Regions from separate parts of the Citrobacter pasteurii genome, predicted to be linked through region 1. Evidence: predicted binding sites of a transcription regulator. Region 1 holds the regulator's gene; each other region holds the start of a gene.
What was found. The regulator PurR, encoded in region 1, represses purine synthesis genes. The targets are predictions, from matches to a motif close to CANGCAAACGTTTGCNTG.

Region 1 (7,875 bases):
CTTTGTGAGAAATCTCACGGATTTAATCCGCGAATCTATAATCCGACGTAGAACAGAGGAAGGGAGAAACCCTTGCCGAAAAGGCCATCCATGGAAAAACGGGAACCTGCTTGTTCCCGTTACTCTATAAATCTTATCGTTTTATTAACAACCAAAAATTAGTATAGGCCTGAATTTTTGGCTATTCAACCGATAATTGTTAGCGGACTAACTAAGTGCCCACAGCAATGATTAATGTGACTCGCCGTGTGCAATTTGCGCGCTCTCATCCGGCAAGGATGTGTTCTCAGCCTGTGACTGCATTTTGTACCCTACGGCCGCCAGTAGCACCGTAGTCAGCATCACGCTGGTGGTGGTGAGCAGCGGGGTGGCGATCAGCCAGGAAACTACAAGGCTTGCCAGGAAGCATAACCCCAGTTGCAGCGTATTCTGCAATGCGGCTGCGCGTCCTGTCGCCTGCGGGAACGGCCGTAATGCCTGAGCGACAACGATAGGGTAGATTGCCCCGTTGGCAATCGCCATCACGCAGAATGGGATCAGGATTTCAGCCAGAGCAACATGGTGAATAAAGCCGGTCGCCCAGGTCGCTACGACGCTAATGGCATACAGGATAAGTAACCATGGCAGCAGCTGGCGACCCTGCCATTTTTGCAGTGCCGCGCGGCAGCCGTAACCCCCGATCAAAAATGCAATAGTTTGCGGAACATAGCTCAGACCAATCACTGCCGGGCTGTAGCCCATTTCGCTGAGGATGAACGGGGAGCCCGTCAGCCATGCGAAGAAGCTCGCGGAACAGGCGGCATAAATCAATACGTTCCCACGATAGATTTTCGAGCGCAGCAGGGTGGCGAATGTCAGTTTATCCTGGCTGTCGTCGCGCGCTTTAGTCGTTGGTTTTAAGCGCAGAGCCGGCAGCATCAGGATCAGGGTAATCGCAAAAAGGGTGGCAAAAATGGCCTGCCAGGAAAAATGTACCAGGATCCAACTGCCTAATAACGGTGCAAGTGCAGGAGACAATCCAACCAGCGGCATAATGGTGGCAAAGATACGGTTTACTTTTTGTGACGGATAATAATCGGTGACCAGCGCCTGCCAGATAACCGATGCCGCACAAACCCCAACGGCCTGGACAAAGCGTAGTACCAGCAGGCCTGTGGCGTTTTCAACCCACAGCATGCCCAGACTACCCAGAGCAAAGATAGATAAACCCAGCAGCAAAATCGGTTTGCGACCATAGTGGTCGGAGAGTGGCCCCCACAAAAGTTGTGCGACGGCAAATCCCGCTAAGAACAAACTAAGGCTGGCACTCACGGCAGAGGCGGGTGTCTGTAAATCGGACTGAATTGCGGCGAAGGCGGGCAGATACATATCTGTTGCCAGAAAGCCGAGCACGCTAAGACCCGCCAGCCAGACTAAAAACCCTTTCCCAGGTTGCATCATCATTTCTCTTTTTTAAGCAGTAGAACAATGCCGCTGAGTGTAGTGAGTGAAATTCTTGCTGTGAAACGCTAATATTTGTTTACTGATTTCAAATTTTTTGCAGGCAGAATATGTGGTCGGAATATTCACTTGAGGTGGTTGATGCGGTGGCGCGCAACGGTAGCTTTAGTTCCGCAGCTCAGGAGTTGCACCGCGTACCTTCGGCGGTAAGCTACACTGTGCGTCAACTGGAAGAATGGCTGGCTGTGCCTCTTTTTGAACGTCGTCATCGGGACGTGGAATTAACGCCTGCTGGCGCGTGGTTTTTAAAAGAAGGCCGGTCTGTTATCAAAAAAATGCAGATCACCCGTCAGCAATGTCAACAAATCGCCAATGGCTGGCGAGGACAACTGGCGATTGCGGTAGATAATATTGTGCGTCCAGAACGGACCCGACAGATGATTGTGGATTTCTACCGCCATTTCGATGATGTAGAACTTCTGGTCTTTCAGGAGGTGTTTAATGGCGTCTGGGACGCGCTTTCGTATGGTCGCGTGGAGTTAGCTATCGGAGCAACGCAGGCCATTCCGGTAGGGGGGCGCTATACGTTCCGGGATATGGGAATGCTGAGCTGGAGTTGCGTGGTGGCCAGTCATCATCCGTTGGCGGCAATGCCAGGACCGCTCAGTGACGATACGTTGCGCAACTGGCCATCGCTGGTACGCGAAGATACGTCCCGCACACTGCCGAAACGTATTACATGGCTGCTGGACAACCAAAAACGCGTCGTTGTGCCTGACTGGGAATCCTCGGCTACCTGCTTGTCAGCCGGACTCTGTGTCGGGATGGTGCCGACGCATTTTGCAAAACCGTGGATCGATGGCGGTAAATGGGTGGCGTTACAGCTGGAAAATCCGTTCCCGGATGCCGCTTGTTGCCTGACCTGGCAGCAGAATGATACGTCGCCTGCACTGAGCTGGTTACTGGACTACCTGGGGGATAGTGAGACGCTGAATAAAGAGTGGCTGCGGGAGCCGGATGAGGCTCCCACACAACAGTCTTAACGACGATAATCGCGGAATGGACCGTCGGCAACGGAACGACGCTCTATCAGGCGTGGGTGCACCTCGATAGACTGCGACTCTTCACGTTTATTCACGATTCGGTCTAACAGCATGTTGAAGGCCGTTTCACCCAGTGAATCTTTTGGCTGATGGATGGTTGTCAGCGCAGGGGTGAAGTAACGGGCGTTGCGCACGTTATCGTAACCGATAACTGAGATATCCTGCGGTACGCGCAGCCCCATCTCGTCTGCAGCACACAGCGCACCCATCGCCATAATATCGCCACCACAGAATACGGCGGTTGGGCGATGCGACTGGGAGATGATTTGCTGCATAGCGCGGTAGCCGGATTCAGGTTCGAAATCACCCTGCACAATCCAGTTTTCGGGGACTTTAATCAGCGCTTCTTCCATCGCTTTCATGAAGCCAGCCAGGCGGCCTGCGCCGGTATTACGCTCCATAGGTCCCGGGATCACGCCGATCTCACGATGACCGCGTTCAATCAGATACCGGCCCGCCATGTAACCGCCTTCGAAGGCGTTATCAATGACGGTATCGGTAAAGTCGGCTTTGGCCTCGCCCCAGTCCATGACCACCATCGGGATATGGCGATACTCTTCGAGCATGGAAAGCAGTGATTCCGGATACTCTGAACACATTACCAACAGGCCATCAACGCGCTTTTGCGCCATCATCGACAGATAAGCCTGCTGTTTTTCGAGACTGTTCCAGGCGTTGCCCAGAATCAGCGTGTAGCCTTTCTGGAAACAATTTTTTTCAACTGCCTCAATAATTTCAGCGAAATAGGCCGCTTCGCTGCTGGTTGCCAACAAACCGATCGATTTGGTGTGATTCACCTTCAGGCTACGCGCTACTGCGCTCGGAGAATAGTGCAGTTCTTTAATCGCTGCCCAGACAGCGTTGCGCGTTTCTTCCGCGACAAAGCGCGTTTTGTTAATTACGTGTGATACGGTTGTAGTGGAAACGTTTGCTCGCTTCGCTACATCTTTAATAGTTGCCATTACATCTCACTCCAGACCATATCCTAAGCTCCTGAGAATACTCCAGGTAAACGTTTGCCTTCACACACCCTCAACGCAACGTCAGGGTTGCGGCACGCCGGGAAAACGACACGGAACGTCAGGAAGGGGTCAATGGCCGGTACGCTAATCAAGTAAGCGTGGAATTTTGTCTGATCTTAACGAAAAGGGGAAGAGTTAAAAGCAGTTATCAATATAAATCGTGAGAGATTTTTGCTTTCAAGTGTGTAAAAATGCGCAATATCACTTTTTGTGTGGGAATAAAAAGGAGAAAACTTGATGAGCACCGATCTGAAATTTTCGTTAGTGACGACCATAATTGTTCTGGGCCTGATTGTCGCGGGTGGCCTGACTGCAGCACTGCACTGATTTCCCCCGAGGGAGTTCGCTCTCCCTCATCCTTTCTGCTTACCTTTTTCGTCCTATTTTTTGCAAATAAGCAAAAGTCTTTTGCAGTTTTGTTAACTTTATTAATTTTGCGATCAATGTCATGCTTTTGACTCTTATGATGTGTCGTGCCAAGGCTCGACGTTACGGAGTCGATAGATGAAAATAAATTATCCTTTACTGGCGCTGGCGATCGGAGCGTTTGGCATTGGCACCACCGAATTTTCTCCCATGGGATTGTTACCCGTCATTGCCAAAGGCGTGGATGTTTCAATTCCGGCAGCAGGGATGTTAATCAGCGCGTATGCGGTAGGCGTGATGGTTGGCGCACCGCTGATGACATTACTTCTGTCCCATCGTGCGCGTCGCAATGCGCTTATCTTCCTGATGGCCATTTTTACGTTGGGTAATGTGCTTTCGGCGATATCTCCGGATTACACGACGCTGATGCTGTCGCGCATTTTGACCAGTCTTAACCACGGGGCATTTTTTGGCCTCGGTTCGGTTGTGGCGGCAAGCGTTGTCCCCAAACATAAACAGGCCAGCGCCGTTGCGACGATGTTTATGGGGTTAACTATCGCGAATATTGGCGGTGTTCCCGCGGCAACCTGGCTTGGGGAAACCATCGGCTGGCGAATGTCCTTTATGGCGACGGCGGGACTGGGTGTTATCGCGATGGTCAGCCTGTTCTTCTCGTTACCGCAAGGCGGGGCTGGTGAGCGCCCTGATGTGCGCAAAGAACTGGCGGTGTTAATGCGTCCACAAGTGGTGTCAGCTTTACTGACGACCGTTCTGGGGGCCGGTGCGATGTTTACGCTTTATACCTACATCTCACCCGTGCTGCATAGCATTACTCATGCTACGCCGGCGTTTGTCACCGGTATGCTGGTGCTGATTGGCGTTGGGTTCTCTATCGGTAACTATCTGGGCGGTAAACTGGCTGACCGTTCGGTTAACGGTACACTGAAAGGCTTTTTACTGTTGCTGATGATGATTATGCTGGCGATACCTTTCCTTGCTCGTAATGAGCTGGGTGCGGCCGTGAGTATGGTGGTGTGGGGCGCAGCAACGTTTGCGGTGGTTCCGCCGCTGCAGATGCGTGTGATGCGCGTTGCCAGCGAGGCACCTGGATTGTCATCGTCAGTTAATATTGGCGCGTTTAATCTGGGGAATGCCCTGGGAGCGGCGGCTGGTGGGGCGGTAATTTCCGGAGGGTTGGGCTACAGTTTCGTACCGGTAATGGGGGCGATGGTGGCAGGGCTTGCGCTACTGCTGGTCTTTGTCTCGGCAAGGAAACAAGCGGAAGAAGTCTGCAACGCAACGAATTAAAAACAAAAACGCAGAAGGGAATCCCTTCTGCGCTGTCATTTTATGCTGCGAAGTTTTTCGCAACAAATTCCCAGTTCACCAGTGCCCAGAAGTGTTCCAGGTAGCCAGGACGGGCATTACGATAATCGATGTAGTAAGCATGTTCCCACACGTCAACGGTCATCAGCGGCGTCGCGTCAGTCGTCAGCGGTGTACCTGCGTTGGAGGTGGACACGATAGCCAGTTTGCCATCCGTTCCTTTTACCAGCCAGGTCCAGCCAGAACCGAAATTCTTGATAGCGGCATCGGTGAATTGAGCTTTGAAGTCTGCAAAGCTGCCAAAGGAGGCGGTAATCGCTTCGGCCAGTTTACCGGTCGGCTCGCCACCTGCGTTTGGTGCCAGGCAGTTCCAGTAGAACGTGTGGTTCCATACCTGTGCAGCGTTATTGAATACACCACCTTCAGAGCTACGTACGATCTCTTCCAGTGATTTACCTTCAAACGCGGTGCCTTTAATCAGGTTATTCAGATTAGTCACATAGGTTTGATGGTGTTTGCCATAGTGGTATTCCAGCGTTTCGGCAGAAATGTGCGGTGCCAGAGCATCTTTGGCATACGGTAATGCAGGTAATTCGAACGACATTGCTTCTCTCCTTATTATTTATATTGAGTACACACAATAGCCTCATTGTGAGTAAGGATAGGGTAGCAAATTGAAAGGTTATGCAAAAGAAGAACTTACCCTACAGCATATTCTGTAGGGTAAGTTTTTAGCGAATTGTTTTCGGCGTCATCACACGGCGAGCGCCCACGTAGTGGCGTTGCCAGTAATCTTCGCTCAGAGAGGTTATTTGAATTTCCTGACCGCTGCGTGGAGACTGGATAAATTTACCATTGCCGACATAGACGCCAACGTGGTCGGCGGTACCGCGACCTTGCGTGCGGAAGAAGACCAGATCACCGTTTTTCAGTTCACCACGTTCAATCGGCGCAGCGTCGCGCAGGTGATACATTTCATTAGCGGTACGCGGAATGCGGAATTTCACCAGATCTTTGTATGCGTAATAAACCAGCCCGCTGCAATCAAAACCGGTTCTGGGTGAGGTGCCCCCCCAACGGTAAGGTTTGCCGATTTGGTTCATCAGGGTAGACATGGCGGTTTTGGTCGCTTTCTGTACTTTCACTTTATGTACATCAGCAACGGCTGTTGGCGCAGTCGTCTTCACTTTTACACAACGTGGCTTATGACCTTTGCGCGGGGTACATTTTTCAGTCCAGATGACGGCGGGAGGGTGCATTGCCGCTGTTTTACTGCGACGGTTTGCTGTTTTCGTCGATTTTGCCGGAGTCGCTGTGCGTTTTTTTGAGGAGGAAGCTGTTTTCGTACTGGTTTTACTGGTGTTTTTTGTCGCCGTTTTCTTGTTGGTTTTTGTTGCTTTTTGGCTGGCTGTTGCGCTTTTCTTTTTATCTACCGTCTTGACGGTGTGGGAAGCGGTAGGTGTCGCCCTGGCCTGCTTGGAAGCATGAGCCATAGGCGTAAAAGGCAGTGTGGTAAAAAGTAAAGCACAGAGCGTGATCGAGATTCGGTTTATCCGCGCCACTGAGCAGTCCTCTGGTAAGGCAGGTCTATCGTGCCTGCGTGTGATTTTCAAAACTTGACGATTCTAATCTATAGAAAGAGGGAAAGTTAATAGCTTTTTTCGTTTAAAACTGCGTTTCGTAACCGACCGCAAAAAAAAACAGCAATTCAGGGCGTAATTGGTGAACAGATAATCAAATCCACAGGCTTCATGCGGATAAATGAGATTGTGAATGCAACTTTTAACGACAGGCGATAAAATAATATCGCGTAATGAAAATGTTATTTTCCGTTACCTGCCTGACCCGCTACAATGCAGACTACTGCCGTAAAAGAAGTTTAAGGAAGCAAGATAATGAGCACCACTATCGAAAAAATCCAGCGCCAGATCGCTGAAAACCCGATTCTCCTGTACATGAAAGGTTCCCCAAAACTGCCAAGCTGCGGTTTCTCTGCTCAGGCAGTGCAGGCGTTGTCCGCCTGTGGTGAACGTTTTGCTTATGTTGATATTCTGCAGAACCCGGATATTCGCGCCGAGCTGCCGAAATATGCCAACTGGCCGACTTTCCCACAGCTGTGGGTTGATGGTGAACTGGTAGGCGGCTGTGACATTTTAATTGAAATGTACCAGCGCGGTGAGTTGCAGCAGTTGATTAAAGAAACTGCGGCGAAATACAAAACCGAAGAGCCGGACGCTGAGTAATTTTAGCGGAAATAAAAAAGCGACCTGTGATGGTCGCTTTTTTTATGCCGCCGTTACGCCTCTTCGGGCACTGGCAGAGGCCAGCCGCCGAGGCGTTTCCAGCGGTTAACAATTTCGCAAAACAGTACGGCCGTCCGTTCGGTATCATACAGCGCCGAGTGCGCCTGATTCCCGTCAAATTCCATTCCTGCTGCCAGACAGGCTTTTGACAGTACTGTTTGCCCCAACGACAGGCCGCTTAATGCCGCCGTATCAAAGGTGACGAAGGGGTGAAACGGATTACGTTTCAGTGAGGCGCGCTCTGCTGCGGCCATCATAAAACTGTGGTCGAAAGTAGCGTTATGCGCCACCATGATCGCCCGATTGCAGCCGCTG
Region 2 (7,875 bases), 1.1 Mb from region 1:
CCTGGGCAACAGCTTCCGTATTACCGGTATCAACAACCCGAATGAAGCGCGTCAGCTTTCTCTGCTGTTACGTGCCGGTGCGTTGATTGCGCCGATTCAGATTGTGGAAGAACGTACCATCGGCCCAACCCTGGGTATGCAGAACATTAAACAGGGTCTGGAAGCGTGTCTGGCCGGTCTGGTGGTGTCTATCCTGTTCATGATCTTCTTCTATAAGAAGTTCGGTCTGATCGCGACCAGTGCGCTGATTGCTAACCTGGTGCTGATTGTCGGTATTATGTCGCTGCTGCCAGGCGCTACGCTGAGTATGCCGGGGATTGCGGGGATCGTCTTAACCCTTGCCGTCGCGGTCGATGCGAACGTACTGATCAACGAACGTATCAAAGAAGAGTTGAGTAACGGGCGTTCGGTGCAGCAGGCCATCAATGAAGGTTATGCGGGCGCATTTAGCTCCATCTTTGATGCGAACATTACGACGCTGATCAAGGTCATTATCCTGTACGCAGTTGGCACTGGGGCAATTAAAGGGTTCGCGATTACTACCGGTATTGGTGTGGCGACGTCGATGTTTACCGCGATTGTCGGTACACGTGCCATCGTAAACCTGTTGTATGGCGGCAAGCGCGTCAAAAAGCTGTCAATCTGAGGAGTGCGAAGTGGCACAGGAATATACTGTTGAACAATTGAACCACGGCCGTAAAGTCTGGGACTTTATGCGCTGGGACTACTGGGCTTTCGGCATTTCAGGTTTCCTGCTGATTGCGGCCATCGTGGTGATGGGCGTACGCGGGTTTAACTGGGGGCTCGATTTCACCGGTGGTACGGTTATTGAAATCACGCTGGAAAAACCGGCCGATATGGACGTGATGCGCGATGCGCTGGAGAAAGCGGGCTTTGTTGATCCGCTTCTGCAGAACTTCGGCAGCAGCCACGACATTATGGTGCGTATGCCGCCAACTGAAGGCGCAGACGGCGGTCAGGTGCTGGGCAGCAAAGTGTTGAGTGTGATTAACGAATCCACCAACCAAAATGCGGCGGTGAAGCGAATTGAATTCGTGGGGCCGAGCGTGGGTGCAGATCTGGCGCAAACCGGTGCGATGGCGCTGATGGCGGCGCTGATCTCCATCCTGGTGTACGTTGGTTTCCGCTTTGAGTGGCGACTGGCGGCAGGGGTGGTTATTGCTCTGGCGCACGACGTGGTCATTACGCTTGGGATCCTGTCGTTGTTCCATATCGAGATTGACCTGACTATCGTCGCATCACTGATGTCGGTAATCGGTTACTCGCTGAACGACAGTATCGTTGTATCTGACCGTATTCGTGAAAACTTCCGCAAAATTCGTCGCGGTACGCCTTACGAAATCTTTAACGTGTCATTGACTCAGACGCTGCACCGTACGTTGATTACGTCCGGTACGACGTTGATGGTTATTCTGATGCTGTTCCTGTTCGGTGGTCCGGTACTGGAAGGCTTCTCGCTGACGATGCTGATCGGTGTTTCCATCGGTACCGCATCCTCTATCTACGTGGCATCGGCGCTGGCGCTGAAGCTGGGTATGAAGCGTGAGCACATGCTGCAGCAGAAGGTTGAGAAAGAAGGGGCGGATCAACCGTCGATTCTGCCTTAACCCATCAAGAGTGGAAACACTGGAATCCCGATCGCAAGGTCGGGATTTTTTTTGCCTGTGAATTAGCGACAGGCAATTATCTTTTCCTGTCGCCATACTACTGACAGTATGCTGTCAGTAGCCCTGTCTTATAGTCCTTCTGAGATTACCCACACAGGCAGGAGGAAGTATGAATAACGTAATTAACTGGTTTGAAATCCCCGTGGCACAAATGGAGCGCGCCATCGCATTTTATGAGCCCGTGATGCAGGTTTCTTTGCGTCGGGAAAATATGGACTGCGCCGAGCTGGCCGTATTCCCGCATCAGGATCCCTCTCCTGGCGGGGCACTGGCTAAATTTGACGGCATTACGCCTTCAGCGCAGGGCGCTATTATTTACCTGCATACGGACGATTTGGCTGCAACGCTTGAACGTGTCGCCACCGCTGGCGGCCAGTGCGTGTTTGGCCCGCTTGAACTGGGGCAAGATATTGGCACGATTGCGCTGTTTACTGACAGCGAAGGCAATCGCGTTGGTTTACATCAACCCGCGTAATTTTTTCAGGACTGAGGATTAATATGACCAGACGCGCCGACCGCTTGTTTCAGATTGTACAAATCCTGCGTGGCAGGCGAGTGACAACGGCGGCGCTGCTGGCAGAACGTCTGGAGGTTTCTGAACGGACGATTTATCGCGATATCCGCGATCTCTCTTTATCCGGCGTGCCCATTGAAGGCGAAGTGGGCAGTGGATACCGCCTAATGGCAGGGTTTGATCTGCCGCCGTTAATGTTAACGCAACACGAATCAGAAGCGTTGATGGTGGCTATTCGGCTGCTGAAAACATGGGGCGGGGATTCACTCTCACAGGCGCTGGAGTCCGCGCAGGAAAAAGTGCTGGCGATATTGCCGTCAGAGAGTCGGCGCAGAGCCGAGCAAACGCGGATTTTCGCACCTGATTTTGGTAATCAGCCGCATTCACGCAGTGCGTTCGATCTCATTCATCGCGCGGTTTCGGCGCAGCAGGCTCTGGAGCTGCATTATCGCGATGAGGCCGGGAACCTCTCGTGGCGCGACGTTCAGCCGCTGGGATTATTTTTCTGGGGGGAGCACTGGCTGCTCGTTGCCTGGTGTGAAAAACGTGATGATTATCGCTGCTTTCGCGTTGATCGTTGTCTGAAGATCACTCTGCTCAACAGGCATTTTCGCGAATCAGCGGATCGATCGCTAAGTGACTTTTTACGTAAAGTTCGCTGTGAAGACCAGCCATAAAAAAGCCAGCGGTTAAGCTGGCTTGTCTGCGGTAGATTGGCTGGATTAGAAGTTGTAACCCACAACCAGGTAACCACCCCAACCGGTAGATTTCGCGCTGAAATCGCCTTCGCCCCAGTTCAGAGTGTCGCCACCTTTCCATTGACCGCCGTTGTGGAAGTAACGCGCCACGACGGAGTAGTGCCAGTGATCGTAGTTCAGCGCCAGAACGTGGCTGGATGCAATAGAGTTGCTGGTACGGTTCGGATCGTCACCCAAATCTGAGCCCCAGTCGAAGTTGGTGAAGCCGATGTAGGTCAACTGGCCGCCCCATACCTGGGTGATCGGCACAAAGTATTTCACTTTGAAACGGTAGCCATCCCACTCGTTTTCGTTGGATGCGCCATAGTTCTGCCACTGGTATTTAGCATACACGTTCAGAGACAGCCCCATTGGCAGACCGGTATCGATATCGGTACCCAGACCCATATACCAGGTGCTCTGGCGGTTGGCTTTGTTATCACCCATATCGTAGATGTAGTTGTTGGCGAAATACCACTCTTTGAACGGACCAAAGCTCAGGTCAGCGCCGGTCAGCTTGTCGATGGAGAAACGCGGTTCGATTTCCATAAACAGCGGAGAACCGTCAGACCAGATGCCTTTATCGTTGCCGTTACCCCAGTCGAAGGTTTTAGGAATATCGATGTAGCCATAGAAGTCAAACCAGTCTTTTTTGGCAAACGCTTCATATTCCAGATACACGTCGTTGTTCAGTTTCGGAGAGAAACGGGTGTGATAGCTACCCACCACGTTAACGCTCTGGTGCCACCAGTCGGACAGATATTGCGGTTTGTCATTTTCTGCTGCGTTGGCAGTAAAAGACGAGGAGAGCGCCAGAACTGCACCGGCTGCAAGTAATGTTTTTTTCATATGTATGCCACTGTTTGAAATCCCTTTCGGGAGTGAAAAATGCGCAATTTGCGTTTCTAAATATTTCGTAATTCTTCGGAGCCTATTATAAAAATCATTGTTCACAAAAATATGTCTTGTTTCACAGTTCTATCATTTACGTAATCGATTGCGTTCACGTTTGCGTACTTTAGGCGGCGAATTGTACTGGCTCTCATGAATGTTGCCAAGTTTTACCGGAAATATCGCTTATGTCAGGGGAGTAACAAAATGGGGCGGGTTGGTGTTGCGGAACGCACAAAAACGTTCCGCAAAAAGTTTATTGACTAACAGGCTGGATGTCGTGGATGCGAACAAAACCTAACTGGTCAGGAGACAGCCCGTTTAACTGCAACGGAATGTCTACATCGCTGGGGGCAAGGATACTCGCCGGGGCGTTTATCAACTGATTCTGTACATTCACTTCCTGATAGTTGTCCGTGGTGCCCTGAATTTGTCCGTACTCTACAGTACCGCTAAAGGCAGGAAGCGGGGTATTCGATTCCCCCTGAATACGCAGTGTCAGGCGTGTTCCTGTCGCATTTGGCGCAATATTCACCAGAGACATACGCAACGTGCCGATCTGACTATCCAGCCGGGCAGGCGTTTTTGAACCGGGTAGCAGATAGACGCCGCTGGTTGATTTTGCGTTCAACATATTTTGTTGGGTAATTTTTACCGTTTCCTGATTGAGCTGCGTCATCTCTTTATTCAACGTGCTAACGCTTTGATGCATTTGGCGTACTTCGCTTTGCTGTGCGCAGGCGCTAAGGCTAAAGAGACTTCCCACCAGGAGAATTCTTAGGTAACGTCTTGTCATTGTGATTACTTCCTTTATTGTCGCGATAGCATAATGGTAGTGTGCGCAGAGCGCGAAGGCATCGATCCTTTGTCTCAAAAGCGTTGCGCCTTTGTTGTCACGCCAGTTCAGGGTAAAATAGATTCCGCTCAACCACTGAGGTACAGGACGCCGTATGCATTGCCCATTCTGTTTCGCCGTAGACACTAAGGTAATTGACTCTCGTCTTGTCGGCGAGGGCTCTTCAGTACGCCGCCGTCGGCAGTGTCTGGTCTGTAACGAACGTTTCACCACTTTTGAAGTGGCTGAACTTGTCATGCCGCGCGTTGTGAAAAGCAACGATGTGCGTGAACCTTTTAATGAAGATAAGCTGCGCAGCGGCATGCTCAGAGCGCTTGAGAAACGCCCGGTTAGCTCTGATGACGTCGAAATGGCGTTGAACCATATCAAATCACAACTGCGTGCGACTGGCGAGCGTGAGGTGCCGAGCAAGATGATTGGCAACCTGGTTATGGAGCAGTTGAAAAAACTCGATAAAGTCGCCTACATCCGCTTTGCCTCGGTGTACCGGAGTTTCGAAGATATCAAAGAATTTGGCGAAGAGATTGCTCGCCTACAGGACTAAGCCATGCAGGATGAATTGTACATGGCGCGCGCGCTGAAGCTTGCTGCGCGCGGACGTTTTACCACTCACCCCAATCCCAACGTGGGCTGCGTGATTGTTAAAGATGGGGAGATCGTCGGTGAAGGGTATCATCACCGCGCGGGCGAGCCACATGCCGAAGTCCATGCCCTGCGGATGGCGGGAGAAAAAGCGCAAGGGGCAACCGCCTATGTCACGCTTGAACCTTGTAGCCATCATGGCCGTACGCCGCCGTGCTGCGATGCGCTGATTGCTGCAGGCGTGTCACGTGTGGTTGCCGCGATGCAGGATCCTAATCCGCAGGTAGCAGGCCGTGGGCTCTATCGTTTGCAGCAGGCGGGCATTGACGTCAGCCACGGGCTGATGATGAGCGAGGTTGAACAGCTTAATAAAGGCTTCCTTAAGCGTATGCGTACGGGATTCCCCTACGTGCAGCTTAAGCTTGGCGCGTCGCTTGATGGCCGTACGGCGATGGCCAGCGGTGAAAGCCAGTGGATTACCTCACCACAGGCGCGCTGCGATGTGCAACGCTTGCGCGCGCAAAGCCATGCCATTTTAACCAGCAGTGCTACGGTTTTAGCCGACGACCCTCAGCTTACCGTGCGTTGGTCGGAGCTTGGAGAGTCTACCCAGGCCAGTTACCCGCAGGAAAATCTGCGTCAGCCGATCCGCATTGTTCTTGATAGCCAGAATCAGGTCACGCCGGAGCACCGTATTGTGCAACAGCCAGGAGAAACCTGGATTGTCCGGACTAAAGACGACCCTCGCAGCTGGCCGGAAACGGTGCGTAGCCTGAAGGTGCCGGAACATAACGGGCATCTGGATCTGGTGGTGCTGATGATGCAACTGGGCAAGCAGCAAATTAACAGTATTTGGGTTGAGGCTGGTCCAACGCTTGCTGGCGCGTTATTGCAGGCCGGCGTGGTGGATGAGCTAATCGTCTATGTTGCACCTAAACTGTTAGGCAGCGATGCGCGAGGATTATGTGTGCTTCCAGGCCTTGAGAAACTGGTTGACGCCCCCCATTTCAAATTCAATGAGATACGCCAGGTGGGCCCGGACGTTTGCCTGCATTTAACGACTGCGTGAGGCTTTCTGATTTAGAGGAAGCAGCGCACAGAATATTATGATAAAATCCGCCCCCCTTACGGGGCTATAAATCGAACCCGAAGGAAGAATATGAACATTATTGAAGCTAACGTTGCTACCCCGGACGCTCGCGTCGCCATCACCATTGCGCGTTTCAACAACTTTATCAATGACAGCCTGCTGGAAGGTGCGATCGACGCCCTGAAACGTATTGGTCAGGTTAAAGATGAAAACATTACCGTTGTTTGGGTTCCAGGTGCCTATGAGCTGCCGCTGGCGGCTGACGCTCTGGCGAAAACCGGTAAATACGACGCGGTGATTGCGCTCGGTACGGTGATCCGTGGCGGTACCGCGCACTTCGAATATGTGGCTGGCGGTGCAAGCAATGGCCTGGCGCATGTCGCTCAGGACAGCGGCATTCCGGTAGCCTTCGGTGTTCTGACCACCGAAAGTATTGAACAAGCCATCGAACGTGCTGGCACTAAAGCCGGCAACAAAGGCGCAGAAGCTGCACTGACTGCGCTTGAAATGATTAATGTATTGAAAGCCATCAAGGCCTGATTTTTGTAAGGGGAAATCCGTGAAACCTGCTGCTCGTCGCCGCGCCCGTGAGTGTGCCGTCCAGGCGCTCTACTCCTGGCAGTTGTCCCAGAACGACATCGCTGATGTTGAATACCAGTTCCTGGCGGAACAGGACGTAAAAGATGTCGACGTTCTGTATTTCCGTGAACTGCTGTCCGGGGTGGCGACTAACAGCGCGTACCTGGATGGACTGATGAAGCCTTACCTGTCTCGCCTGTTGGAAGAGCTGGGTCAGGTAGAAAAAGCCGTGCTGCGTATTGCGCTGTTTGAACTGTCTAAACGTAGCGATGTGCCGTACAAAGTGGCCATTAACGAAGCGATTGAACTGGCGAAAACCTTCGGCGCTGAAGATAGCCACAAATTCGTCAACGGCGTATTGGATAAAGCAGCACCTGTGATTCGCCCCAACAAAAAGTGATCCCGAGGCCGGCTGGAGGGTGGAACCTGTTTCCACTGTCCCCGGCTTTTTCTTTTTTCCTGCTGAGGCATAACGTATGGCATGTGGCGAGTTTTCCCTGATTGCCCGTTATTTTGACCGCGTAAGAAGCTCTCGTCTTGATGTCGAAACCGGTATTGGCGACGATTGCGCACTTCTGAACATCCCTGAAAAACAGACGCTGGCGATCAGCACCGATACGCTGGTGGCTGGCAACCACTTCCTCCCCGATATCGATCCCACTGACCTTGCCTGGAAAGCGCTGGCGGTGAACTTGAGCGATCTGGCGGCGATGGGGGCCGATCCGGCATGGCTGACGCTGGCAATCACATTGCCTGACGTCGATGAAGCCTGGCTTGAAGCTTTCAGTGATGGCCTGTTTGAACTGCTGAATTACTATGATATGCAGCTGATTGGCGGTGACACCACGCGTGGGCCGCTGTCGATGACGTTGGGTATTCATGGCTACGTCCCGGTTGGACGGGCTTTAAAACGCTCTGGGGCGAAACCGGGAGACTGG
Region 3 (7,875 bases), 2.4 Mb from region 1:
ATAGTATTAACCCATCAGAAAATGCGGAAATAAGCATACCTTGCCTGTTATGGTGTTGTCATCCTGCGGTATCGGACTCTACACTGGTCAATAGAGCCGTAAGCACCCCGCTTACGAAAAAATAACGAATTCAAGGAACTAAGATGCTTTGGTCGTTTATCGCTGTTTGTCTTTCCGCATGGTTGTTCGTGGATGCTTCTTATCGTGGGCCCGTCTGGCAACGCTGGGTCTTTAAACCCCTGACGTTATTGCTCCTGCTGCTGCTGGCCTGGCAGGCACCAATGTTTAACGCCATCAGCTACCTGGTACTGGCCGGCTTGCTGGCTTCGCTGCTGGGCGACGCGCTGACGCTATTGCCGCGCCAACGCCTGCTGTACGCAATTGGGGCATTCTTCCTGTCGCATCTGCTGTATACCATTTACTTCGCCAGCCAAATGACGCTGTCGTTCTTCTGGCCTTTGCCGCTGGTACTGGTGGTGCTGGGGGCGTTGCTGATTGCCGTGATCTGGACACGTCTGGAAGAGCTGCGCATCGCTATTTGTACCTTTATCGGCATCACGCTGATGATGGTCTGGATGGCTGGCGAACTGTGGTTCTTCCGCCCGACCGCTCCGGCGCTGTCAGCATTTATGGGCGCATCGCTCCTGTTCATCGGCAATATTGTCTGGCTGGGGAGCCATTACCGTTACCGCTTCCGCGCGGATAATGCGATTGCTGCCGCCTGCTACTTCGCCGGACATTTCCTGATTGTTCGTTCGTTGTATCTTTAAAAACCCTTGACTCTGGAGTCGACTCCAGAGTGTATCCTCGGTTAATACGAAATGATTATCAATCGGAGGATGCCATGTCGACACCAGAGACCAATGGCAAAAAAGCCCCACAATTCTCTTCTTTCAAGCCAGCGCCTGCGCCACAAAAGGCGGATGACTGCTGCTGCGACGGAACTTGCTCCACTACACCACCCGTATCCGATACCGTTGACGGGACTCGCTATTCCTGGAAAGTGGCGGGCATGGACTGCGCGGCCTGTGCGCGTAAAGTCGAGAATGCAGTCCGCCAGGTCAGCGGCGTTAACCAGGTTCAGGTTCTGTTCGCCACCGAAAAGCTGGTGGTAGATGCCGGTTCCGATATCCGCGAGCAAATTGAAAGCGCAGTGCAGAAAGCCGGCTACACCCTGCGTGATGAGCAGGCGCCAGAAGAAGCCCCCGAATCACGGTTTAAAGAAAATCTGCCACTGATTTCATTGATTATCATGATGGCCATCAGTTGGGGACTGGAGCAGTTCAATCACCCCTTCGGCCAGATAGCATTTATCGCCACCACCCTGGTGGGTCTGTATCCCATTGCACGTCAGGCGCTGCGCCTGATGAAAACCGGTAGCTACTTTGCCATTGAAACGCTGATGAGCGTCGCCGCCATCGGCGCACTGTTTATCGGCGCGACAGCGGAAGCCGCTATGGTGCTGCTGCTGTTTTTAATTGGCGAGCGCCTGGAAGGATGGGCTGCCAGCCGAGCCCGTAAAGGGGTCAGTGCGCTAATGGCGCTGAAGCCGGAAACCGCCACGCGTCTGCGTAACGGCGAGCGCGAAGAGGTTGCCATTAACACCCTCCAGCCAGGCGACATCATTGAAGTTGCTGCCGGGGGACGTTTACCCGCCGACGCTAAACTGGTTTCTGGTTTTGCCAGCTTTGATGAAAGTGCATTGACGGGTGAATCTATTCCGGTTGAGCGGACATTGGGCGAGAAAGTCCCGGCAGGCGCCACCAGCGTGGATCGTCTGGTCACGCTGGAAGTGCTCTCCGAACCGGGCGCCAGCGCCATTGACCGTATTTTGAAGTTGATTGAAGAAGCGGATGAACGTCGCGCCCCCATTGAGCGCTTTATTGACCGTTTCAGCCGGATTTACACCCCAGCCATTATGGCGGTTGCGCTGCTGGTCACCCTTGTACCACCGCTGCTGTTTGCCGCATCCTGGCAGGAGTGGATTTATAAAGGGCTGACGCTGCTGCTGATTGGCTGCCCATGTGCACTGGTGATTTCAACCCCCGCAGCTATTACCTCTGGTCTTGCCGCCGCGGCGCGGCGCGGGGCGTTAATCAAAGGCGGTGCCGCACTGGAACAGTTGGGCAGAGTCACACAGGTGGCGTTTGATAAAACCGGCACCCTGACCGTGGGTAAACCGCGCGTCACGGCGATTCACCCGGCGAGCGGTATTGGCGAAGCTGAACTGCTGGCGCTGGCGGCAGCGGTAGAGCAAGGCGCAACGCATCCGCTGGCCCAGGCCATTGTCCGTGAAGCACAGACGCGTGAACTGAGTATTCCGCTGGCGACAGAACAGCGTGCGCTGGTTGGCTCAGGGATTGAAGCACAGGTAAACGGTGAGCGCGTACTGATTTGCGCGGCGGGCAAACATCCTGCTGATGCCTTTGCCGGGCAGATAAGCGAACTGGAAAGCGCAGGCCAAACGGTGGTGCTGGTGCTGCGTAACGATACTGTACTCGGCGTACTGGCCCTACAGGACACGCTGCGCGACGACGCTCACAGCGCTATCGCCGAGCTTGATCAGATTGGCGTGAAAGGGGTGATCCTGACCGGCGACAATCCTCGTGCGGCAGCTGCTATTGCCGCTGAACTGGGGCTTGAATTCAAAGCGGGGCTATTACCGGAAGACAAGGTACAGGCCGTTACCCAGCTCAACCAACGGTCACCGCTGGCGATGGTCGGCGATGGGATCAACGATGCACCAGCGATGAAAGCCGCCACCATCGGCATTGCCATGGGTAGCGGAACCGATGTTGCACTGGAAACCGCCGATGCGGCTCTGACGCATAACCGTCTTCGTGGCCTGGTGCAAATGATTCAGCTGGCGCGCGCCACCCACGCCAATATTCGACAAAATATTGCGATTGCGTTAGGTCTGAAAGGGATTTTCCTTGTTACCACGCTGCTGGGGATAACCGGATTGTGGCTGGCAGTGCTGGCAGATACCGGGGCGACGGTACTGGTGACCGCTAACGCGCTGCGGTTGTTACGTAAAGGATAGTTTTTTGCCGGATGGCGGCGCTGCCTTATCCGGCCTACGGGTTACACGTTCTTTGTAGGCCGGATAAGCGTTAGCGCCATCCGGCATAACATGATTACTGGCCTTTGCGCAGCAGATAGCGGTATGGCAAAGAGTCGGTCTCTTTTGCCACCAGCTCATGTTCCATAAAAGTACAGAAGCCGGGAATATCGCGGGTTGTCGCCGGATCGTCTGCAACAATCAGCAGCGTCTCACCGGCCTGCATGCCGCGCACGGTTTTACGCACCATCATGACGGGTTCCGGACAGCGTAACCCCTGCGCATCAAGGGTATGGTCAGGAGAAGTAAACAGATCGCTCATCGTAGTCTCATTCATACAAAAACGGCGTTATTTTACGCTCTGTTGTGGCGTAAGCCAATCAGGTTAACGATTGCGTGAAAAACAGCCATTGCAATGTGTTTTTAAAGCAGTATCATGCGACGGTTTTTTATTGGGTTCCCTCACCCCATCCAACAAAAAGGTCACAATATGACTCCGTTTACACAAAATCAGCGCGTAAAAGCGTTGTTCTGGCTATCGTTATTTCATCTGCTGGTGATCACCTCCAGCAACTATCTGGTGCAACTTCCGATCTCCATCTTTGGTTTTCATACCACCTGGGGCGCGTTTAGCTTTCCGTTTATTTTCCTCGCCACCGATCTGACCGTGCGTATCTTTGGCGCACCGCTGGCAAGACGCATCATCTTTGCCGTGATGGTTCCGGCGTTGCTGATCTCGTATGGTGTGTCGTCACTGTTCTATATGGGCTCCTGGCAAGGTTTTGATGCGCTGCTGCACTTTAACCTGTTTGTCGCCCGTATCGCCGCCGCCAGCTTTATGGCTTACGCGCTGGGACAAATTCTGGATGTGCATGTCTTCAACCGCCTGCGTCAGAACCGTCGCTGGTGGCTCGCGCCTACGGCTTCCACGCTGTTTGGCAACATCAGCGATACGCTGGCGTTCTTCTTTATCGCCTTCTGGCGCAGCCCGGATGCCTTTATGGCCGAGCACTGGATGGAAATCGCGCTTGTCGATTACTGCTTCAAAGTGCTGATCAGTATTATTTTCTTCCTGCCGATGTACGGCGTGTTGCTGAATATGTTACTGAAAAGGCTGGCAGATAAATCTGAAATCTCTGCATTGCAGACGAGTTAAAGGTTCATTTTCCGAGTTGTGATAAGATGGACGAATGAGCCGTTATGGCCGTTTATCGAAAGGAAGAAGTCAATGCGCAATCTGGTTAAATATGTCGGTATTGGCCTGCTGGTTATGGGGCTTGCGGCCTGTGATAATAGCGATACAAAAGCGCCAGCAGAGGGTGCTGCCGCACAAAGCAGCGCCGCCGGACAACCGGTTAACCTGCTCGATGGCAAACTCAGTTTTTCCCTACCGGCGGATATGACCGATCAGAGCGGTAAGCTGGGTACTCAGGCGAACAATATGCACGTTTATTCTGACGCAACCGGCCAGAAAGCGGTAATTGTGATTGTCGGTGACGATACCAGCGAAGCACTGCCTGTACTAGCAAAACGTCTGGAAGATCAGCAGCGTAGCCGTGACCCGCAGCTGCAGGTGGTCACTAACAAGTCAATTGAGCTGAAAGGCCACACGCTGCAGCAGTTAGATAGCATCATTTCAGCGAAAGGCCAGACTGCTTACTCCTCCGTGGTGTTGGGCAAAGTGGACAACCAACTGCTGACCCTGCAAATCACGCTGCCTGCTGACGATCAACAGAAAGCACAGACCACGGCAGAAAACATCATTAACACGCTGGTTATCCAGTAATCGTTAAGACGATGATGCGGCCTCCGGTGACACCACCTGAGGCCGTTTTTTTAGCCGCCATGTCAGCAATAACGCCACCGCCACCAGCCCAGCTGCCGCCAGATAGATAACCGGCACGCCCGCCCATGTCATTACCAGTCCCGCCAAAGGCCCGGTGACACCCAGCGACAAATCCATAAATACCGTATAGGTTGCCAGTGCCGCGCCCTGATTCTGCTGCGGGACCGCTTTTACCGCTACCACACCCAGCGCCGGGAAGACCAACGAGAACCCTGCGCCGGCCAGTAGCACGCCAATTTTCGCCATCCACGGCATGGAAGCCATCCCGACCAACAATAGCCCAACAATTTCGACGCTAAAGCAGATCATCGCGACATTCAGCCCGCCTAACCGGTTGATGCCATTTGGGAATAGCAGACGAGTACCGACAAACGTGCAGCTAAATAGCGTCAGCGCGAAAGCCGCGCCGTCCCAGCCTTTGGCATCATAAAACAGGGTAATAAACGTGGCGATCACCCCAAAGCCGGCAGAGGCCAACGCCAGTGCCATACCGTACGGCCAAACTCGCCCAAGCACCGCGCGAAACGGCAACGGTTTGCCTTTGCTGGCCTTTACCGCCGGACGAGGGAGCGCCAGCAATATTGCCAACAGCGCCACGGCCATCACGGTCAGCGCCAGCCCCTGTAAGCCACCCCAGGCGTAACATAGCACTCCCAACGGCGCACCGATCGCCATCGCCCCATAGGTGACAATACCGTTCCATGAAATCACCCGTCCAATGTGCATTGAGCCAACCACTCCAACGCCCCACAATGTAGAGCCGGTCCCGGCAAAACTTTGCCCGATACCCAGAATCACGCGCCCCAGGCACAGCAGCAATAAACTGGCCAGCGGCCAACCATGAGAGCTCCCTGCCAGCAAATAGCCCAGACCACTTAAAAAACAGCCACACAGCCCAAATACCACAATCTTTTTCGGCCCCAGCAAATCGGCATAGCGACCGGCATGAGGACGGCTCAACAACGTCGCGAAATATTGCAGACTGATAACCAGCCCGGCCCAGAAGGCACTAAACCCCATAACATCATGGACATAACCAGGTAAAACCGCGAGCGGCAGGCCGATGGTCAGATAGCTGGCGAAGTTAAACATCACCACGGAGACAATGCGCAGATTAAGGCGTAAACCGCTCAGCGTCGGTTCAGCGACGGGTTCGGGCATGGAGGGTCACCACATATTCACAACAGTGTTTCATTTCTACCATGTTGCCGCGCAGAAATCAGTAACCAGATTAGGAATATCGGTAGCAAGCCAGCCGCTACACTTAATGCAAAAACGCAAACAGGAAGAAAATATGACAACCGCTCAGCCCGATAAAACGGGTTTGCACATTTTACTCAAACTGGCTGCTTTGGTGGTGATCCTCGCCGGTATTCATGCCGCAGCGGATATCATTGTGCAACTACTGCTGGCCCTGTTTTTCGCCATTGTGTTGAATCCGCTGGTCACCTGGTTTATTCGCCGGGGAGTACGCCGCCCGGTTGCCATTACGCTCGTCGTGGTGGTCATGCTGTTCGTCCTCACGGCACTGGTCGGCGTTCTGGCGTCGTCGATCACGGAATTCATGGCTATGCTACCCAAATACAACAAAGAGCTGACGCGCAAGATCCTGTATCTGCAAGAGATGGTGCCCTTTCTGAATTTGCATATGTCGCCAGAGCGCATCCTGCAACGTATCGATTCCGACAAACTCATGACCTTCACCACCACGCTGATGACCAGCCTTTCCGGTGCGATGGCAAGCGTCGTTCTGCTGGTAATGACGGTGGTCTTTATGCTGTTTGAGGTACGCCACGTCCCCTATAAAATGCGCTTTGCGCTGAACAATCCGCAGATCCATATTGCGGGGCTGCATCGGGCATTAAAGGGCGTATCTCACTATCTGGCACTGAAGACGTTGCTCAGCTTATGGACTGGCGCCATCGTCTGGCTGGGGTTGGCGCTAATGGGCATTCAGTTTGCTCTGATGTGGGGCGTGCTGGCCTTCCTGCTCAATTATGTGCCCAACATTGGCTCAGTCATTTCCGCCGTCCCGCCCATGATTCAGGCGCTGCTGTTCAATGGTCTTTACGAGTGCGTGCTGGTCGGCGCGCTGTTTCTGGTGGTGCATATGGTGATTGGCAATATCCTTGAGCCGCGTATGATGGGGCATCGCCTGGGATTGTCGACACTGATCGTTTTCCTTTCCCTGTTAGTATGGGGATGGCTGCTCGGCCCGGTAGGCATGCTGCTCTCTGTGCCGTTAACCAGTGTGTGTAAAATCTGGATGGAAACCACCACCGGTGGCAGCAAACTGGCCATTTTGCTGGGTCCCGGCAGACCCAAAAGTCGGCTACCCTGAAAAACTACCAACCGAGGTAGTTTTTATCTTTTTATATGCCCGTTAAACTGATATCCATACAGGTATATATCGCAATTTATCTTAAATAAAGAGTGAAAAGGATTTCATTTTTTAATAAAGAAAATACATAAGTCAACGTACGGATATCTTTGCCAAACCACATAAGAATAATGAATCCCCCCACAGCATTTAACTCAAACTATCTGCCTATATTTAAAGGTTATTTTATTTGATACGTTTTATCTAAAAATCTATACTTCTCGCCGATGATTACGCTGAAAAATTTCCGTTGAAGAAAGTCACCGAATATTACCATCCGGCAACCTCATCGCCTTGCTATCGGACACGTGAAATAACATGCTGATTTAGCTTAAATAAAATCACAGGTGCTGCAGGGTGATCATTATTTCGAAGCTTATTATTAAACACGTATAAACAGTACTTTGAGAGGGAGTTTTAATGAAACAGTATATTAAGTGGTTTGCGGCCATTGCCGTTGTCGGTGCGCTGGCGGGATGTGCGCGTACTGCGCCGATCGATCAAGTTCACACCAGCGTAAGCGCGGGGCACACTCAGGATCAGGTTAAAACCGCGATTCTGAAAGCGGGCATTCAACGCCAATGGGTC
Region 4 (7,875 bases), 1.5 Mb from region 1:
CGTGTTGATTGGTGATGTGATCGTGGGGGCTGGCGTCTACGTCGGCCCACATGCCTCACTGCGCGGTGACTATGGTCGCCTGATTCTGGAGGCAGGTTCTAACGTGCAGGATGGCTGCATCATGCACGGTTATTGCGACACTGACACTATCGTGCATGAGAATGGGCACATCGGCCATGGCGCAATCCTGCACGGTTGCGTGGTGGGCACGGACGCGCTGATCGGAATGAACAGCGTGATTATGGACGGCGCGGTGATTGGCGAAGAGAGCATTGTCGCCGCCATGAGCTTTGTCAAAGCCGGGTTTCAGGGGGAGGCAAGGCAACTGCTGGTCGGTTCACCTGCTCGCGTACTGCGCGAAGTCACGGACCAGGAGTTGCACTGGAAACGGCTGAACACCAAAGAGTATCAGGATCTTGCGATCCGCTGTCGGGCAGGTTTACGCGAAACACAGCCATTAACGCGGGTCGAAAAAAACCGGCCGCGCCTGAAAGGCACGACGGACGTAAAACCCAAATCAGCACAGTAATTGATGCCGGATGCGCTCACGCTTATCCGGCCTACGCGTCAACCACCGTTTATGCCGCCATCAGGCAACTGACAATTAGCGACGCATACTCTTGGAGAGCATCATCTGCCATTTCTGCTCACGGTTGAGCTCTGTTGGGGGAACGGCAGACAGTCGCGGTGTTTTCGCCACACTCACCTTTTTTTCCTGCAAATTGTGGCTCAATCGGTTGTAGAGGTGAGAATCAATACTGATGACTTTTACCAGACGCTGGCACTGGCAGCCCCGGCCTGCTATCTGGTTAGGGATCATCTTAACTTCACAAACAATTTCTCCCACTTCCGACAGAATATAAGAGAGCGTATTAATTGCTTTGCAGTGTTCAATATCAAAATGGCGGGAAATCTCCTTTGCGGTGATCCAACGATCTTCAGCCATCATCCAGTCAGCAATTAACAAATAGAGCGGTCTTTCAACATATTTTTCACACATAAGCACACCATTTCACAAATTAAAAATCTGGCTACGGCCTGTCCAAATTAATAAAAACTAAGCCATATTAAAATTGTGGATATAAAAGATAGTATGCGACTTGAATGTTGATTAGTGTGAGCAATATCGTGCTTATTACATTGAAAATGTGGTTATGAAACTGCATTTGGCCAGGAATGACCTTACGAGAGATAAAAAAAGGGTTTCTTTACAGAAACCCTTTCAAGATTATATTGCAGGTCCGGTTAACGCAATTATCACCGGACTCTTTGTTTATGACTTTTTGATCTGCGCGTGCATTTCCTGCACCGAGGTCACCTTCTCAGTGGCATCGGCATTCAGCGCCATCGCCGTCGCGAAACCGCCGTTCAGGGTAGTGTCATAATGCACTTTATACTGCAGTGCGCTGCGGCGAATCAGCTTAGAGTCTTCAATCGCCTGACGACCTTCGGTGGTGTTGATGATGTAAGTGTACTCGCCATTCTTGATACGGTCCTGAATATGCGGACGCCCTTCATGCACCTTGTTCACCAGACGTGGATTGATACCCGCTTCGCCCAACACAATCGCCGTGCCGTGCGTTGCATCCAGCTCGAAACCAAACTTCAGCAGCTTCGCCGCCAGGTCAACCACGCGCTCTTTATCGCCTTCGCGAACGGAGAGCAATGCACGACCCTGTTTTTTCATGGTGGAGCTGCTACCCAGCTGTGCCTTGGCGAACGCTTCCGCGAAGGTACGCCCCACGCCCATCACTTCCCCGGTAGAGCGCATTTCTGGCCCTAACAGCGGGTCAACGCCCGGGAACTTGTTGAACGGCAGCACCACTTCTTTCACCGAGTAGTACGGCGGGATAACTTCTTTGGTGACGCCCTGCTGTGCCAGCGTTTTTCCGACCATTACGCGCGCCGCGACTTTCGCCAACGGTACACCCGTCGCTTTGGAGACGAATGGCACGGTACGTGCCGCACGCGGGTTCACTTCAATCAGGTAAACTTCGTTATTCTTCACCGCGAACTGGACGTTCATCAGACCGCGAACCTGTAGTTCAAAGGCCAGTTTCTGTACCTGCTGGCGCATGACATCCTGAATTTCCTGGCTCAGCGTGTAGGCAGGCAGAGAACACGCGGAGTCACCTGAGTGTACGCCCGCCTGCTCGATATGCTCCATGATGCCGCCAATCAGCACCATTTCGCCGTCGCAGATAGCATCCACGTCCACTTCAACCGCATCATCAAGGAAACGGTCCAGCAGCACCGGCGCATCGTTAGAAACGCTGACCGCAGTCTGGAAGTAGCGACGCAGGTCGGCTTCGTCATAGACGATTTCCATCGCGCGACCACCGAGAACGTAGGACGGACGTACCACCAGTGGGTAACCAATCTCTTTTGCCTTCTCAACAGCCTGTTCAATGGCCGTGACGGTGGCGTTCGCCGGTTGTTTCAGCTTCAGACGGTCAACCGCGTGCTGGAAGCGCTCACGGTCTTCCGCACGGTCGATGGCATCCGGGCTGGTACCGATTACCGGCACGCCTGCTGCTTCCAGCGCGCGCGCCAGCTTCAGCGGGGTCTGGCCGCCGTACTGCACGATAACGCCTTTCGGCTTCTCGATGCGCACGATTTCCAGCACGTCTTCCAGCGTTACCGGCTCGAAGTACAGACGGTCGGAGGTGTCGTAGTCGGTAGAAACGGTTTCCGGGTTACAGTTGACCATGATGGTTTCATAACCGTCTTCGCGCAGCGCCAGCGAGGCGTGTACGCAGCAGTAGTCAAACTCTATACCCTGGCCGATACGGTTTGGACCGCCGCCCAGCACCATGATTTTATCGCGGTCGACGGACGGATTCGCTTCACACTCCTCTTCATAAGTGGAGTACATGTAAGCGGTGTCGGTGGCAAATTCTGCCGCGCAGGTATCCACGCGCTTGTAGACCGGGTGCAGGTTGTACTGGTCACGCAGCTTGCGGATTTCCGCTTCGCGAACGCCGGCCAGTTTCGCCAGACGCGCATCGGCGAAACCTTTACGCTTCAGCATGCGCAGGAAGTCAGCGTCGAGGCCGTTGATGCCAAGGTCGGCTACTTTTTCTTCCAGGCGCACCAGCTCTTCAATTTGCACCAGGAACCAGCGGTCGATGTTGGTCAGGTTGAACACGCCGTCAACGGACAGACCCGCGCGGAAGGCATCGGCGATATACCAGATACGCTCAGCGCCCGCATCTTTCAGCTCCCGGCGAATTTTGGTCAGCGCTTCAGGGTCGTCCAGGCTTACTTTCGGGTCAAAGCCAGTCGCGCCGACTTCCAGACCGCGCAGCGCTTTCTGCAGCGATTCCTGCTGGGTGCGGCCAATCGCCATCACTTCACCAACAGATTTCATCTGCGTGGTCAGACGGTCGTTAGCACCGGCGAACTTCTCGAAGTTGAAGCGTGGAATTTTGGTCACAACGTAGTCGATGGACGGCTCAAACGAAGCCGGAGTGCGGCCACCGGTGATATCGTTCATCAGCTCGTCGAGGGTATAACCAACTGCCAGCTTGGCGGCAACTTTAGCAATCGGGAAACCGGTGGCTTTAGAGGCCAGCGCAGAGGAGCGGGAGACACGCGGGTTCATCTCGATAACAATCAGGCGACCGTTTTTCGGGTTTACCGCAAACTGGACGTTAGAACCGCCGGTTTCCACGCCGATTTCACGCAGTACCGCCATCGAGGCGTTACGCATGATTTGATATTCTTTGTCGGTCAGCGTCTGGGCAGGTGCTACGGTGATGGAGTCGCCGGTATGGATGCCCATCGCGTCGAAGTTTTCGATGGAGCAGACGATGATGCAGTTGTCGTTTTTATCACGCACCACTTCCATCTCGTACTCTTTCCAGCCAATCAGCGATTCATCAATCAGCAGTTCGTTGGTTGGGGAAAGATCCAGACCGCGTTCGCAGATTTCTTCGAACTCTTCACGGTTGTAAGCGATACCGCCGCCGGTGCCGCCCATGGTGAAGCTAGGGCGGATAATGCACGGGAAGCCAACGTCAGCGGCAACCGCCAGCGCTTCTTCCATGGTGTGAGCGATGCCTGAACGCGCGGTGTCGAGACCAATCTTCTTCATCGCGATGTCGAAGCGACGACGGTCTTCCGCTTTATCAATGGCATCCGCCGTCGCGCCAATCATGGTCACGCCGAACTCAGCCAGTACGCCCTGGCGTTCCAGCTCCAGCGCACAGTTCAGCGCCGTCTGGCCGCCCATGGTTGGCAGCACCGCATCCGGGCGCTCTTTCTCAATGATTTTGCGTACCACTTCCCAGTGAATCGGCTCGATGTAAGTCGCATCGGCCATTTCCGGGTCGGTCATGATGGTGGCCGGGTTGGAGTTCACCAGAATGACACGGTAACCCTCTTCACGCAGGGCTTTACACGCCTGTGCGCCGGAATAGTCAAACTCACACGCCTGGCCGATAACAATCGGACCCGCGCCCAGAATCAGGATACTTTTTATGTCTGTACGTTTTGGCATGGCTCTTTTACTCCTGATTATTTCGCGGACTGACGGTATTGCTCAATTAACTCGATAAAGTGGTCGAACAGCGGTGCAGCGTCGTGCGGACCCGGACTCGCTTCAGGGTGACCCTGGAAGCTGAACGCTGGCTTATCGGTGCGATGAATCCCTTGCAGGGTGCCGTCGAACAGCGACTTGTGGGTCACGCGCAGATTGGCCGGCATGGAGGCTTCATCTACCGCAAAACCGTGGTTCTGCGCGGTAATCATCACCGTGTTGTTGTCGATATCTTTTACCGGATGGTTACCGCCGTGATGGCCAAACTTCATCTTAATGGTCTTCGCACCGCTCGCCAGCGCCAGCAGTTGATGGCCAAGGCAGATACCAAATATCGGAATATCGGTTTCGAGGAATTTCTGAATCGCGGTAATCGCGTAGTCGCACGGCGCCGGGTCGCCAGGGCCGTTGGACAGGAAGATACCGTCCGGATTCATCTTCAGAACGTCTTCTGCTGCGGTTTTCGCTGGAACCACCGTCAGGCGGCAGCCGCGGTCCGCTAACATACGCAGAATGTTACGTTTAGCGCCGAAATCGTAGGCCACAACGTGGAACGGCAGTTCATCGGCAGATTTTGCTTCCGGCAGGTCACCGGCCAACGTCCAGCTACCTTGCGTCCAGCTATACGGCTCCGCGGTGGTGACTTCTTTCGCCAGGTCCATACCGTTGAGTCCTGGGAACGCTTTCGCTTTTTCCAGCGCCAGCGCGGCATCCGGGTTATCGCCCGCGATGATGCAGCCGTTTTGTGCGCCCTTTTCACGCAGCAAACGCGTCAGCTTACGGGTATCAATATCGGCAATCGCCACAATGTTATGGCGCTTGAGGTAAGAAGAGAGGTCTTCGGTATCGCGGAAGTTGCTGGCAATCAGCGGCAGGTCACGGATGACCAGGCCTTGCGCATGTACCTGAGAAGATTCTGCATCGGCTTCATTGGTGCCGACATTACCGATATGAGGATAAGTAAGAGTGACGATTTGGCGGGAATAGGAAGGATCAGTGAGGATTTCTTGATAACCGGTCATTGAAGTATTGAAAACGACTTCCCCAACCGCCGAACCTGTTGCCCCTATGGCCCGACCGTGAAACTGGGTTCCGTCTTCCAGAACCAATAGCGCTGACTTAATCAAAACACCCTCCAGAGAATATTCACTCACTTTATTTGCATATTAATTCATTAACACATCATGAATCAATGCAAATTTGCTTACCTATGGATTTCTGGCAAACGGCGGCATTCTAGAGATAGCCCACGTAAAAGTCTACCCAAAAGGACAATTTTTATTATTATTTTGCGCCACTGACGAATTAACCCGCCCCCAGGCATCAAAAAGATCAACTAACTTAGAGTGGAAAACGCTTGCGGAGCAGGAAGAGTATTAAATCTCATGAGAAAGAGATAAAAAGTAGACCAAATGGTCAAAATTCACATTTCACCAACACAAAATGATATGAAATCATATAAAAATAGAAAACCCAATACAAAATCGACTTGAAATTGATAAAATAAAGGGCAATAAAATATTGCCCTATGTAATCAAATAATTACGACTACAATAACCACATCACGAAGGGTAGTAAACATTATAAATTGCGTAAATCAAGCACATCTCGCATATCAAAAAGGCCATTTGACTTAGATTTAAGCCAAACCGCCGATCTTACTGCACCGTTAGCGAATGTCATACGGCTGGAGGCTTTGTGGGTAATCTCAATTCGCTCACCAATATCAGCAAACATCGCGGTATGTTCCCCAACAATATCTCCCGCACGCACCGTAGCAAAACCGATCGTGCCCGGTACGCGCTCGCCGGTGTAACCCTCACGGGAATAGACCGCGCAGTCTTTCAGATCTTTATCCAGCGCCCCGGCGATCGCTTCGCCCATCGCCAGCGCAGTGCCTGACGGCGCATCCACTTTATGGCGGTGGTGCGCTTCAATAATTTCAATGTCGGTATAGTCACCCATCACTTTCGCGGCTTTCTCCAGCAGCTTAAGCATGACGTTGACGCCCACGCTAAAGTTCGCGGCGAAGACGATGCCAATATCCTGTGCGGCATCGTGAATAGCCTGTTTACCCGCGTCATCAAAGCCGGTAGTACCAATCACCATGCCTTTGCCGTGCTGGCGGCAAAACGCCAGATGCGCCAGCGTGCCTTCCGGGCGGGTAAAATCGATGAAAACATCGAAATCATCTTTCACCGCTTCAAGGCTACTTTGTACCGTAACGCCCGTTTTCCCGGCTCCGGCTAACTCTCCGGCATCGCTGCCCAGTAAGGAAGAGCCTTCGCGCTCCAGCGCCGCGCCAAGCTGTACGCCTTCCATACCCAGCGTGGCCTGAATCAACTGACGCCCCATGCGTCCTCCGGCTCCCGCGATGGCAACGCGGATTTGTGCATCATGCATAGCTATTCTCTTTTGTTAATTTTACGTAAATCGTTTTCAGATTAACCAGCGTATCACTGCGCCGCCAGCCGAAAACATCGATAATTAGAATTTAATGATAAACAGGGAAAGATATCAGTAAAAGGCATGACGCCACGGAATAAGCAGCGTCATATTGTTATATAGCGTGGAAATCAGGGGGCCAGCGCCAGAACGTGCGCCACCCACTGCTGGAAACCCTCGACATCCAGCCCCAGTGCCACCTGGACATTAGCAGGTTGCCCCAGCCGCCCTTCGATATCTACTACCGTTGTGCCAGAGGTATATTCCCCCTGCGTTTCAACGGCGACAAAACAGGGCTTGAGCGTAAAGAGATCCGGGCGCACCAGCCAGGCAATAGCGCACAGGTCGTGCATGCGCAGCCCCGTATTCATACTGCCGCTACGGTAATGGCTAAACAGCGCGTGCAGCATTTTTCCCGTCTGGTTAAGCTGAGGCAACGTCGCCAGGTAGTCCGGGGCGAGCATAGCCTGGTTGGTCACGTCCAGGCCGCACATTACGATCTCCAGCCCACTCTGGAAGACTTTCGCTGCCGCTTCCGGGTCGATAGCAATATTAAACTCGGCGTTTGGCGTGAAGTTCCCGCGCCCGGCAGAACCGCCCATAATTACCAGGCGCTTAATGTTAAATACGCATTCAGGATAATGGGTCAGCAGCAACGCAATATTTGTCAGCGGGCCAATTGCCACCAGCGTCACGGGCTGTGAGGCATGCATCAGCGCATCGCGAATGGCCTGGAATGCGGGTTTTGCCATCGCCTGGCGGTCGTGCTCGACAAAATCATATCCTTCCATACCGGACTCACCGTGTACGGAAGCAGCATCGCGCAGCGGCCGCACCAACGGCATTGATGCCCCCTGCGCCAGCGGGATATCCACATTCCAGAAGTGCAG

Region 2: the regulator PurR is predicted to act here: its motif matches at 3,926-3,943, upstream of I6L54_RS19745 (nucleoside-specific channel-forming protein Tsx).
Region 3: the regulator PurR is predicted to act here: its motif matches at 3,443-3,460, upstream of tusA (sulfurtransferase TusA).
Region 4: the regulator PurR is predicted to act here: its motif matches at 5,759-5,776, upstream of carA (glutamine-hydrolyzing carbamoyl-phosphate synthase small subunit).

The regions. Positions count from the first base shown of each region.
Region 1 is NZ_CP077262.1:2,923,898-2,931,772, reverse strand. It holds gene punC (purine nucleoside transporter PunC) at 232-1,437, opposite strand; gene punR (DNA-binding transcriptional activator PunR) at 1,551-2,483, shown strand; gene purR (HTH-type transcriptional repressor PurR) at 2,480-3,505, opposite strand; gene cydH (cytochrome bd-I accessory subunit CydH) at 3,803-3,892, shown strand; gene I6L54_RS14295 (MFS transporter) at 4,070-5,239, shown strand; gene sodB (superoxide dismutase [Fe]) at 5,280-5,861, opposite strand; gene I6L54_RS14285 (C40 family peptidase) at 5,989-6,819, opposite strand; gene grxD (monothiol glutaredoxin 4) at 7,153-7,500, shown strand; gene rnt (ribonuclease T) at 7,554-7,875, opposite strand, start outside.
Region 2 is NZ_CP077262.1:4,054,938-4,062,812, reverse strand. It holds gene secD (protein translocase subunit SecD) at 1-646, shown strand, start outside; gene secF (protein translocase subunit SecF) at 657-1,628, shown strand; gene I6L54_RS19755 (VOC family protein) at 1,798-2,163, shown strand; gene I6L54_RS19750 (helix-turn-helix transcriptional regulator) at 2,187-2,879, shown strand; gene I6L54_RS19745 (nucleoside-specific channel-forming protein Tsx) at 2,925-3,788, opposite strand; gene I6L54_RS19740 (SadB/YajI family lipoprotein) at 4,087-4,626, opposite strand; gene nrdR (transcriptional regulator NrdR) at 4,781-5,230, shown strand; gene ribD (bifunctional diaminohydroxyphosphoribosylaminopyrimidine deaminase/5-amino-6-(5-phosphoribosylamino)uracil reductase RibD) at 5,234-6,337, shown strand; gene ribH (6,7-dimethyl-8-ribityllumazine synthase) at 6,428-6,898, shown strand; gene nusB (transcription antitermination factor NusB) at 6,918-7,337, shown strand; gene thiL (thiamine-phosphate kinase) at 7,414-7,875, shown strand, end outside.
Region 3 is NZ_CP077262.1:546,772-554,646, reverse strand. It holds gene I6L54_RS02695 (DUF2500 domain-containing protein) at 1-2, opposite strand, end outside; gene I6L54_RS02690 (lysoplasmalogenase) at 144-770, shown strand; gene zntA (Zn(II)/Cd(II)/Pb(II) translocating P-type ATPase ZntA) at 845-3,043, shown strand; gene tusA (sulfurtransferase TusA) at 3,138-3,383, opposite strand; gene I6L54_RS02675 (7-cyano-7-deazaguanine/7-aminomethyl-7-deazaguanine transporter) at 3,552-4,217, shown strand; gene I6L54_RS02670 (DcrB family lipoprotein) at 4,290-4,847, shown strand; gene I6L54_RS02665 (MFS transporter) at 4,851-6,068, opposite strand; gene I6L54_RS02660 (AI-2E family transporter) at 6,202-7,248, shown strand; gene I6L54_RS02655 (hypothetical protein) at 7,720-7,875, shown strand, end outside.
Region 4 is NZ_CP077262.1:4,395,612-4,403,486, forward strand. It holds gene caiE (carnitine operon protein CaiE) at 1-529, shown strand, start outside; gene caiF (carnitine metabolism transcriptional regulator CaiF) at 605-1,000, opposite strand; gene carB (carbamoyl-phosphate synthase large subunit) at 1,274-4,501, opposite strand; gene carA (glutamine-hydrolyzing carbamoyl-phosphate synthase small subunit) at 4,519-5,667, opposite strand; gene dapB (4-hydroxy-tetrahydrodipicolinate reductase) at 6,122-6,943, opposite strand; gene rihC (ribonucleoside hydrolase RihC) at 7,117-7,875, opposite strand, start outside.